2 regions of the Nocardioides sp. Leaf307 genome follow, and region 2 is predicted to be linked to the other one. Evidence: riboswitches for the same ligand, from Rfam matches in the RefSeq annotation. Region 2 holds a riboswitch; the other holds the start of a gene.

Region 1 (5,596 bases), on a different contig from region 2:
GGCGATGCCGCGCTCGGCCAGCCCGTCGGGGGTGAGACCGGCGTCCTCGTCCCACCCGTAGCTCCAGCCGGCGACCATGAGGTCGGGGCGCTGGAGCAGGACGTTCTCGACCGTGGGGCGGTCCTCGCTGGCCACCGGGAGGTCGGCCACGACGTCCTCGCCGTAGACCCGGGCCAGGGCCTCGGCGTCGTCCTGGAGCCCACTGATGCCGGCGACCGCATCGGCGGCACCCACGGCGAGCACCATCGCGATCATGCCGCCGTCGTAGACGTAGAGGCGCTCGGCCGGGTCGGGGTAGGCGCGCTCCTCCCCGCAGTTCTCGAGCACGAGCGAGGCGCCGGTCGCGCCCGGCGAGCCCGCCGCCGGGCCGGTCGCGGGGCCGGCACCGCACGACGTCGTCAGGGCCAGGACCGCCACGGCGGCGAGCGCGGAGACGGGGCGGACGGCGAGGAGACGGACCGGGATTGGACGGACGGGGAGGGGACGGTGCACGGGGGACCTGCCTTCGGGAGGGAGGAGCGACGGGAGGGCGGCGGGAGGGTGGCGGGAGGGCGGTGGGCCGACGCGGCGGGAGCCGGGTCAGCGCAGGTGGCGGCCGGGGCCGACGACGAGGTGGTGGCGACCCCGCGAGTCGCTGAGGTGGGCGGCGTCGACGCCGAAGACCCGGGCGACGACGTCGGGGGTGAGCACGTCGTGCGGTGCACCCGCGGCGTGGACCCGGCCCTCGTGGAGCACGACCACCTGGTCGGCGTAGGCCGCGGCGAGCGCGAGGTCGTGCAGCGCGGTCAGCACGGTGCGCCCGGAGGCGCGCAGCAGCGCGAGCAGCGCCACCTGATGGCTGACGTCGAGGTGGTTGGTCGGCTCGTCGAGCACGAGCAGCTCGCAGTCCTGCACCAGGCCGCGGGCCAGGCAGACCCGCCGCCGCTCGCCGCCCGAGAGCTGGGCGCAGGGCCGGTCGAGGGCGGCGTCGAGCCCGACCTCGGCGAGGGCGGCGCGGGCGTGGGGCCGGTCGCCGTCGCCGCGCGCCCACGGCCGGTGGTGGGGCAGGCGCCCCAGCGCCACGAACTCCCCCGCGGTCATGTCGGCCGGCGGGCTCTCCTCCTGCGCCACGAACGCCACGACCTGCGCCCGGCGGCGCGCCGGCAGGTCGTGGACCTCGCGGTCGCCGACCAGCACCGCCCCGGTCTCGGGGCGCTGGAGGCCCGCCAGCGTGCGCAGCAGCGTCGTCTTCCCCGAGCCGTTGACGCCGAGCACGGCGGTGGTGCTGCCGGGTGCCAGGTCGAGGTCGACACCGCGCAGCACGACGCGCCCGCCGACCGCGCACGACAGCGCCCGGGCCGTCAGGGCCGGTGCGGGCCGGCCGCTCACGCCCCGCCCCCGAAGTGGTAGCGCCGGCGCCCGAGCAGCAGCAGGAAGACCGGCGCGCCCACGAGGCCGGTGACCACGCTCAGCGGGATCTCCTGCGGGCTCACGACGGTGCGGGCGACCACGTCGACCCACACCAGGAAGACCGCGCCACCGAGCGCGGCCACCGGGAGCATCGCCCGGTGGCCGCCGCCGACGACCAGGCGCGCCAGGTGGGGCACGACGAGGCCGACGAAGCCGATGCCCCCCGAGACCGCCACCAGCACCCCGACGAGGGCGGAGGTGAGGACGAAGAGCGCGACCCGCAGCGCCGCGACCGGCACGCCGACCGCGGCGGCGGTGTCGTCGCCGGTGGCCAGCGCGTCGAGCCAGCCGTGCACGCCGACGACGAGCACCGCCGCCACCAGCACCGCCGCCGCGGGCGCCACCAGCTGCGCCCAGGTCGCGCCCGCGAGCGAGCCGAGCAGCCAGAAGAGCACCGACTCGGTCGCGCGGGGCTCCTCGCCGAGGAAGACCATGAGGCTGGAGACCGACGAGAAGGCCGACGACATCACCACCCCGGTCAGCACCAGCCGCAGCGGGGTCAGGCCGCCCTGGGCCAGCGAGACCCCGAAGACGAGCACCGCCGCGCCGAGCGCCCCGAGCAGGGCGCCCACCGACAGCGCCCACGCCCCGAGCGCGGCGAGCGCACCGAAGGCGATGACCGCCGTCGCCCCGACGCCGGCACCCGCCGAGACCCCGAGCAGGTAGGGGTCGGCCAGCGGGTTGCGCACCAGGGTCTGCATCGCCGTGCCGGCCAGCGCGAGCCCGGCGCCGACCACCGCCGCCATCAGCACGCGCGGGGCGCGCAGCTCCCAGACGATGACGTCGAGCACCGGGTCGGGGCCCGGGCGCCCGTGCAGCACGCGCTCGCGCACCACGTCGACGACCCCGCCCACCGGCAGCCGCTCCGAGCCGAGCGCGAGGGCCACCACGAGCGAGACGGCCAGGGCCGCCAGCAGGCCCAGGTGCAGCGCGAGCCGCGGGCCGCGTCGTACGCCGGGCGGGGGCGGGTCGGCGGCGCGCGCGGGCGCGGTCGGCGGGGCGGGACGGGTCACGGCCACAGCGGGTCTCGCATCTGTCGGGGACCCGAGTCGCGCGGGCCGGCATCGGTCAGGCGAGCCAGCCGGTCTTCGGACTCGAGTTCGTCCCGGTGGGACACCTTCCCAGGCCACGGGCCCAGTGGTGCGTCGTCCCACCAGTCACTCTCACCGCTGCGCGTCAGCTCCGGATTCTCACCGGATTCCCGCACATCGTCAGATGTGTTCTGGCTCGCGGCGAAGTTAGCACGCCGCGGTCGCCCCCGGCGCCGCGCTCACCGGGCCCGGGCGGTCGAGGCCGCGGCGGTGCAGACGGTGTAGCCGAGCTCCCGCGCGGCCGCCTCGACCCGCGCGCGGGTGGAGGCGCTGACCCGGGGCGAGCCGGCGAGGGCGCGCGAGACCGTGGCGGGCGAGACCCCCGCGCGGGCCGCGACGTCGGCCATCGTGGCCGCCCCGGGCCCGGAGCCGCGGCCCGCTCCGTGCGCCAGGTCGGCGGCCGGGGCGAAGCGCTCGTAGCCCACCCGTCGGGCGACGGCGCGCACGTGGTCGCGGGTCGCGGCGCCGACGCCCGGGGCGTCGTGGAGCGCCCGGGAGACCGAGGCCACCGAGACCCGCGCCTCCCGGGCCACGTCGGCCACGGTGACCCGCGCGGGCACGGCTCAGGCCTGGCCGGGGGTGGGGCCGCCGAGGAGCTTGGCCAGCCACTCCAGCTGGGCCGCCTCCTGGTGGAACTGCCCGCCCTCGTGGTCGTTCCACGGGTAGACGACCAGCTCGCTGGGGCCGCCGTAGGTGTTGCGGGCCGCGTGCACGGTGGAGGGCGGGCAGACGGTGTCCATCAGCGCCACCGACATCAGCGCGGGCGCGCTCGCGCGGCGCCCCAGCACCGCCGCGTCGAAGTGGGCGAGCGTGGCGAAGGCGCGGTCGGCGGCGTCGCGGTGGGAGGCGAGGAAGGCCGCCACCTCGAGGTAGGGGCCGGTCGAGGCGATGGCCACCCCGCGCGGCATGTCGCACAGGAAGGGCACGTCGGCGAGCACGCCGGCCAGTCCGTCGTGCAGGCCCGAGACGGCCAGCGCGATGCCGCCGCCCTGGCTGACGCCGGCGACGACGACCCGGTCGCGGTCGACGCCCGGCAGCGCGACGCCGGCGTCGACCGCCAGCACCGCGTCGGTGAAGAGCCGGCGGTAATAGTGCCGGGCCGGGTCCTCCAGGCCCCGCGTCATGAAGCCCCCGAGGTACGACGGTCCGTGCCCGTGGGGGTCGGGGGTGTCGCCGACCCAGCCGCCGCCGGAGCCCTGGCCGCGGCTGTCGACGTCGAGGGTGGCGTAGCCCGCCAGCGTCCAGTGCGGCACCTGGTGGGGCAGGCCGCGGCCGCCGGTGTAGCCCTGGTAGCGGATGACCAGCGGGAGGTCGCCGCCCACCCCGGCGGGGCGGCGGTACCACGCCCGCACGGGCTCGCCGTCGTAGCCGCTGAGGGTCACGTCGCTCACCTCGACCAGGGGCAGGCGGGCGTCGACGGGCTCCACCCGCGGAGCGCGGGCACGCGCTCGGGAGGCCTGGAGGGTCTCCTCCCAGAAGGCGGCGAGGCCGGTGGGCTCGGTGACGCTGCCGCGGTAGGCGGCGAGCTCGGCGGCGGGAAGGTCGTACTGGGGCACGGTGGTCCTCGAGGGGTCGGGAACGGGCGCGGACGGGCGTGGACGGGAGGGGCGCGCAGCGGCGGGCGGTCAGCCCTTGACGGCGCCCTGGAGCAGCGCGCGGGAGAACTGGCGCTGGAAGAGCACGAAGACCGCGACGGTGGGCGCCAGGATGAGCAGCGAGCCGGCGGAGAGCAGCACGATGTCGGTGCCGTACTGGCCCTGGAAGGCGCCGAGCGCGCCGGCCATCGTGCGCTTGCTGGGGTCGCTGACCAGGACGATGGCGAGGATGAACTGGTTCCAGGTCCACAGGAAGAGCAGGATCGCCAGCGACGACAGGGCCGGCACGGCCAGCGGCAGGTGGATGTGGCGGAAGGTGCGCCAGGCCCCGGCGCCGTCGACGTAGGCCGCCTCGGAGAGCTCGACCGGCACGGTGAGGAAGTGTGCCCGCATCCAGAAGACCGCGAAGGGCATGTAGAGCGCGATGAGCGGCAGCACGAGCGCGGCGCGGGTGTTGAGCAGCCCGAGCGCCTCGATCTGGTAGTAGAGCGGCGTGATGAGCGACTCGAACGGGATGGTGAGCCCGAGCACGAAGAGCAGGAAGATCCACGACGCGCCGGGCACCTTGAGCGAGGCCAGCCCGTAGCCGGCCAGGCTGGCCAGCACCAGCGCAGCGGGCACGACGCCGGCCACGATGAGCATGCTCGAGACCAGCAGCGGGGTGAGGTCGGCGACGCGGTAGGCGTCGACGAAGTTGTGCCACTGCGGGTCGGCGGGCCAGCTGAGCCCGGTGGGGATGCTGCCCTGCGGCTGGAGCGCGGTGAGCAGCAGGCTGGCGAAGGGCACGAGGGTCAGCACCATGAAGACGACGAGGAGGCCCCGTCCGGCGAGGTCGGCGCGGCGGGTCGCGGTCACTGGTCGGCCCTCTGGGTCAGTCGCTGGACGGGGACGATGGTGACGAGCACCAGCACCATGAGCACGACGGCCATGGCCGAGGCCTGGCCGATCTCGCGCTCGGTGAAGGCGAGGCGGTAGATCTCCACCCCGGGCACCATCGTGGAGCGGCCGGGACCGCCCTGGGTCGAGATGTAGATGATGTCGAAGCTGGCCAGCGCCGCGATCATCGTGACCGTGACGCAGACGCCCAGCTCGCGGCGCAGACCGGGCAGGGTGACGTGGCGCAGCTCGCTGAGCCGCCCGGCCCCGTCGATGCGGGCCGCCTCGTACAGCGAGGGGTCGATCTTGCTGATGCCGGTGAGCAGCAGCAGGGTGCACAGGCCGAGCATCACCCAGGAGCCGATGAGCCCCACCGCGGGCAGCGCGGTCTCGAAGTCGGCCAGCCAGGGCCGGGCGACGTCGCCGAGCCCGATCGCGCGCAGCACCTCGTTGGCGATGCCGTCGCTGGAGTAGACCCAGTCCCACACGATGCCGGCGGCCACCAGCGGGATGACCTGCGGGATGAAGAGCACGGTGCGCGAGACGGTCGCGAAGGGACCCGGTCGCAGCCCGTGCATCAGCGAG
Region 2 (5,596 bases):
CCTCGCCGCGCGCGGCGAGCGCTCCCCGAGCGTGGTCGACGTCGTGGTCGAGCCCGACGCCGCCGACGACGGCGCCGGGCCCCTCGCCACAGCCAGCCACCACGTGCGCGCGGTGATGCGCGCCGACGCCACGGCCGACGAGGTCATGGCCCTCTTCGACGCCTACGACGACCAGGTCGACACCGGCGACGTCGTGTCGGTGTCGGTCACCCTGGAGGGGGCCACGGGCGCCTCGCTGGCCTCGGGCGAGGGGGTGGAGGTGTCGCTGCGCGAGGTGGAGGACCTGGTGCGCGCCCAGGCCGACCCGGTGGTGACGTCCTACCTGCTGCAGAACTACCCCGACCTCCCGCTCGTGCAGGTCGGGCTGGCGCCGGTGTCCTTCGCCGAGGTCGTCTCCGTCGCCGACCGCTACCTGCTCCTCGACGACCTCGAGTCGGTCACCGTCTCCTCCGGCGACCTCGTGCTCCGGCGCGAGGCCGTCGACGGGTCGGCCGAGCGGGTCGCCGCCCGCGAGGCCGCGGTGCTGGCCGCCGCCGAGCGCTTCGACCTGCTCGGCGCCGACGTCTCGGGCCGGGGACCCACCCTCGACGTCGACGTCGCCGACGGCCAGGAGGCCGCTGCCCGCCGCTTCCTGGCGCGCACCGCGACCGACGACGTCGGGCGGGTGGTCGTGCGCTGAGGACTCAGCGCGCGCCCCCGCGCCCCCGGCGTACGCCGAGCAGCGCCGCGCCGCCCGCGAGGGCCAGGCCGGCAAGACCCAGGCCGAGCGGGAGGGCGACCCACGCACCGAGGCCGGCGAGCAGCGGCGGCAGCGCGGGGGCCGACTCGACCGCGACGGGCGAGGCGGCGCGCTCGCAGGTGACCTCGACCGACGACGACGCCGGCCGGATCCTCGAGGTGGCGACCCAGTCGCCCGTGCTGCCGCCCTCACGGCGGTAGGCGCCGTCGACGGGGCCGGGCTCGAGCGCGGTGCCGACGTCGGTGCGGACCCCGGTGTCGCGGACCGTGCAGGCCGGGACCACCTCGGCCTCGTAGGTCCACACCAGCGCCGGGCCGTCGTCGGCCAGCTCCACGACGTGGGGGCGGCCGTCGGCGGGCACGAGGGCGGCCTGCGACCAGCGGTAGCCGTCGGCGTGGCTCAGCGCGAGCACCGCCGACGCGACCACGGCCACGAGGAGCAGCAGGGCCGCGGTGGCCACGAGCGCGGGGCCCCGCGGGTCGCGCCGGCCCGGGTCGCGCGGGTCGCGCGCGGCGGGCCGGGCGACGTCGGTGGCGGCGGGCTCGGACTCGCACTCGGTCACGGGCGCATCCTGCCACCCGTCCGACGCGGACGTGGGGCGCGCGCGGGAGCGGTCGTTGGTAACGTGCGGGACGCCAGTCGACCCCCGGGTGCGCCGCGAGGCGGGCCCGGAGGTCAGGGAACCCGGTGAGAGTCCGGGACTGACGCGCAGCGGTATGGGTGACGGGCGGGACCTCTGTCTCACGACAGGCCACTGGACGAGAGTCCGGGAAGGTGTCCCGCGCCGGGCGATCCCGAGTCCGAAGACCTGCTGGCCCTTGCGGCAGCCGCCGTGAGGTCGTGACGGGCTTCGCGCACGAGCCCCGGCCTCCGGAGTGACCTCCATGCCCGACCTGACCCTCCCCACCGCGCGCCGGCGGCGCGACCGTTGCCCGGGGGTGACCCGCCCGTGGCTGGCCGACGACGGCGCCCTGGTGCGCCTGCGCCTGGTGGGCGGTGCGCTGCCGGCGCCCGCCCTGCTGCGGCTCAGCGAGGTCGCCCAGCGCTGGGGCGACGGCGACGTGCACCTCACCGCCCGCGCCAACCTGCAGCTGCGGGCGCTGCCCCACGACGGCGAGCGCCTCACGCCCCCCGTCGCCGAGGCCCTCGCCGCGACCGGGCTGGTGCCGGCCCCGAGCCACGACCTGGTGCGCAACGTCATGGTCTCGCCGCAGTCGGGCCTGGCCGGCGGGCGCGCCGACCTGCGGCCCGTCGCTGCCCTGCTCGACTCCCTGCTGCGCGCCGACGACGGGCTCACCGCGCTCCCGGGCCGCTTCCTGCTGACCCTCGACGACGGTCGCGGCGACCTGCACGAGGCGCCCACCGACCTCGGCCTGGTCGCCCTCGACGCCACCCGGGCCCAGCTGCGCGTCGGCGCCCGGGGCTGGGGCGCGGTGGTCGACCTGCCCCGGGCGCCGCAGGCCGTGCTCGACCTCGCCCGCGACTTCCTGCGCCTGCGCGGCGGGGGACCCGACGCCCCCTGGCACGTCGACGAGCTGGCCGGTCTCGGCGTGCCGCTCGCCCACCCGCTCGCGCGCCCGACCGACCCCGACCCGGCCGCGCTGGTCACCGCCGACCCCCTGCCGGCGGGCCGCGTGCCGGGCGGCACCCACGTGCTCGCCCCCGAGGGCCGCCTCGACCCCGCCCTGGCCCGCGCGCTGTGCCGCACGGGCACCGACCTCGTGGTCACCCCGTGGCGTGGCGTGCTCGTGCCCGACCTCGCCCCCGCCCCGACCCAGGAGACTGCGCGATGACCACGCTGCTGCGCCGGCCCGGCCGCCACTACCCCTACGTCGCCCTCGGCCCGGAGATCTACCTCGACTCCTTCGCCACCATCCGCCGCGAGGCCGACCTGTCGGGCGTGCCCGAGGAGGCCGAGAAGGTCGCGGTGCGGATGATCCACGCCAGCGGCCAGGTCGACCTGGCCGCCGACCTCGTGCTCCACCCCGACCTCGGCCGGGCCGGGCGCGAGGCGCTGGCCGCCGGCGCCCCGATCCTCACCGACGCCCGCATGGTGGCCATGGGCATCACGGCGGGGCGGCTGCCGGCCGGCAACGAGGTCCGCTGCTTCCTCACCGACGAGCGGGTGCCCGCCCTGGCCCACGACTGGGGCACCACCCGCAGCGCGGCCGCGGTGTCGCTGTGGGAGCCCCACCTCGAGGGCGCGGTCGTCGCGATCGGCAACGCCCCCACCGCGCTCTTCCACCTCATGGAGATGCTCATCGACGGCGCCCCGCGACCGGCTGCGGTCGTGGGCTGCCCGGTGGGCTTCATCGGCGCCGCGGAGTCGAAGCAGGCGCTGGCCTCGCTGGCCGCCGACCACGGGATCGACGTGCCCTTCGCGACCGTGCGGGGTCGCCGCGGCGGCTCGGCGATGGCCTCGGCCGCCGTCAACGCCCTGGCCCAGGAGGCGGAGTGACCAGCCCAGCGACCAGCCCAGCGACCAGCCCGGCGACCGGCCGCTTCCACGGTGTCGGCGTCGGGCCCGGCGACCCCGAGCTGCTCACGGTGAAGGCCGCGCGCCTCATCGGCGACGCCGACGTCGTGGCCTACCACGCCGGGCCCGGCAAGGAGTCGAACGCACGGCGTACGGCGGCGGGCCTGCTGCGGCCCGGCGTCGTCGAGGAGGTGCTGGTCTACCCCGTGACCACCGGCGCCACCGAGCACCCGGGCGGCTACACCGGCGCGCTCGCGGTGTTCTACGAGGAGTCGGCGCAGCGCCTGGCCGCGCACCTCGAGGCCGGTCGCGACGTCGTGCTGCTCTCGGAGGGCGACCCGCTGTTCTACGGGTCCTACATGTACATGCACGACCGGCTGGCCGAGCGCTTCGAGACCGAGGTCGTGCCGGGGGTGCCCGCCTTCGCCGCGGCCGCCGCGGCGGTGGCCTCGCCGCTGGTGCGCCAGACCGACGTGCTCACGGTGCTGCCCGGCACGCTGCCCGAGCCGGAGCTCGCGCGTCGCCTGGCCGACACCGACGGCGCGATCATCATGAAGCTGGGCCGCACCTTCCCCGCCGTGCGCCGCGCGCTGGCGGCGGCCGGGCGCCTGGAGCACGCGGTCTACGTCGAGCGCGCCTCGATGCCCGCGCAGCGCTGGCTGCCGGTGGCCGACGTCGATCCCGCGACGGTGCCGTACTTCTCGCTGGTCGTCGTGGCCGGCGACAGCCGCCACGGACGCCGCACCCGCGACACCGAGCTGCCGGACGTGCCGGCCGCAGCGCGGGTCCCGGCGGCCACCGAGGCCGCGGAGCTGCTGGTGGTGGGGCTGGGGCCCGGGCCCGACCGGTGGCTGACCGCCGAGGTGAGCGCGGCGCTGGCCGAGGTCGACCACGTGGTGGGCTACGCGCCCTACGTCGACCGCGTGCCGCAGCGCGCCGGGCTGACCCGCCACGCGTCGGGCAACAGCGTCGAGATCGACCGGGCCCGCCTGGCCCTCGAGCTGGCCGCGCGCGGCGAGCGGGTCGCGGTGGTCTCCGGCGGCGACGCCGGGGTCTTCGGCATGGCCACCGCGGTGCACGAGGCCGCGGAGGCCGCGGGCGCCGAGGGGCGCGAGGACCTGGCCGGTGTGCCGGTGCGGGTGCTGCCCGGCGTCAGCGCCGTGCAGGCCGTGGCCGCGCGGGCCGGAGCGCCGATCGGCGGCGACTTCGCGGTGATGAGCCTCTCGGACCGGCTCAAGCCCTGGGCCGTGGTGGAGCGGCGGCTGCGGGCCGTGGCCGAGGCCGACCTGGTGCTCGCGGTCTACAACCCCGCGTCGCGCTCGCGCACCGAGCAGGTGGTGCGGGCCCAGAAGACGCTGCTGGAGGTGCTGCCCGCCGACACCGTGGTCGTGGTGGGGCGCGACGTGGGGCGCGCCGAGGAGTCGCTGCACGTCACGACCCTGGCCGAGCTCGACGCCGCCTCGATCGACATGAAGTGCCTGCTGATCGTGGGCTGCGCCCAGACCCGGGTCACCCCGTCGGGTCGGGTGTGGACCTCCCGCTCGGTGCCGGACCGGGCCGAGGGCTGAGTCGGGGCCGGGTCAGGAGCGGGGGCGGGTGGCGGAGTAGAGCCACGACTCCCCCGAGGCGTCGGTGTCGCGGGCCAGGGCGCGGCCGACGAGGATGACCGCGGCCTGGCGCAGCCCGGCCGCCTCGACCTGCTCGGCGATGTCGGCGACGGTGCCGCGCAGGACCAGCTCGCCGGGCTGGCTGGCCCGGAAGACGACGGCCACGGGGCAGTCGGCGCCGTAGTGGCCGGCGAGCTCGGCCATGGTCTCGCGGGTGCGGGTGACGGCCAGGTGCAGCGCCAGGGTGGCGCCGGTGGCGGCGTAGGCGGCCAGCGACTCCCCCTCCGGCATCGCGGTGGAGCGGGCCTGCACGCGGGTGAGCACCACCGACTGCGCCACGAGCGGCACGGTGAGCTCGCGGCCGACCAGGGCCGCCGCGGCGGCGTAGGAGGGCACACCGGGGGTGACGTCCCAGGTGACGCCGGCGGCGTCGAGGCGACGGGTCTGCTCGGCGAGCGCGGAGTAGAGCGACGGGTCGCCGCTGGTGAGCCGCACGACCTGCTCCCCCGCCTCGTGGGCGGCGCGCATCACTTCGACCATCGCGTCGAGGTCGAGGCCCTGGGTGTCGACCAGGCGGGCCTGCGGGCGGCAGTGGCCGAGCACCTCGGCGTCGAGGTAGGTGCCGGGGTAGAGCACCACGTCGGCCTCGGCCAGCATGCGCGCCGCGCGCAGGGTCAGCAGGTCGGCGGCGCCGGGGCCGGCCCCGACGAAGCGGACGGTCGGGGTGGTGATCGGGGTGGTCATCGGGGTGGTGGTCCGGGGCGTCGGCGGGGT

The links. A riboswitch is a leader RNA that binds a small molecule or an ion and turns the genes downstream of it on or off. The one in region 2 is predicted to bind cobalamin.
Region 1: another riboswitch for cobalamin. It lies ahead of ASF50_RS13420 (FecCD family ABC transporter permease); the one in region 2 lies ahead of ASF50_RS04215 (nitrite reductase).

What each region holds. Positions count from the first base shown of each region.
Region 1 is NZ_LMNY01000002.1:903,751-909,346, forward strand. Features, by position in the region: gene ASF50_RS13410 (ABC transporter substrate-binding protein) at 1-417, opposite strand, end outside; gene ASF50_RS13415 (ABC transporter ATP-binding protein) at 580-1,368, opposite strand; gene ASF50_RS13420 (FecCD family ABC transporter permease) at 1,365-2,378, opposite strand; cobalamin riboswitch at 2,511-2,691, opposite strand; gene ASF50_RS19720 (LacI family DNA-binding transcriptional regulator) at 2,720-3,100, opposite strand; gene ASF50_RS13430 (acetylxylan esterase) at 3,104-4,096, opposite strand; gene ASF50_RS13435 (carbohydrate ABC transporter permease) at 4,166-4,990, opposite strand; gene ASF50_RS13440 (carbohydrate ABC transporter permease) at 4,987-5,596, opposite strand, start outside.
Region 2 is NZ_LMNY01000001.1:897,244-902,839, reverse strand. Features, by position in the region: gene ASF50_RS04225 (hypothetical protein) at 1-679, shown strand, start outside; gene ASF50_RS04220 (hypothetical protein) at 684-1,301, opposite strand; cobalamin riboswitch at 1,417-1,549, shown strand; gene ASF50_RS04215 (nitrite reductase) at 1,624-2,532, shown strand; gene ASF50_RS04210 (precorrin-8X methylmutase) at 2,529-3,197, shown strand; gene ASF50_RS04205 (precorrin-2 C(20)-methyltransferase) at 3,194-4,783, shown strand; gene cobM (precorrin-4 C(11)-methyltransferase) at 4,796-5,566, opposite strand.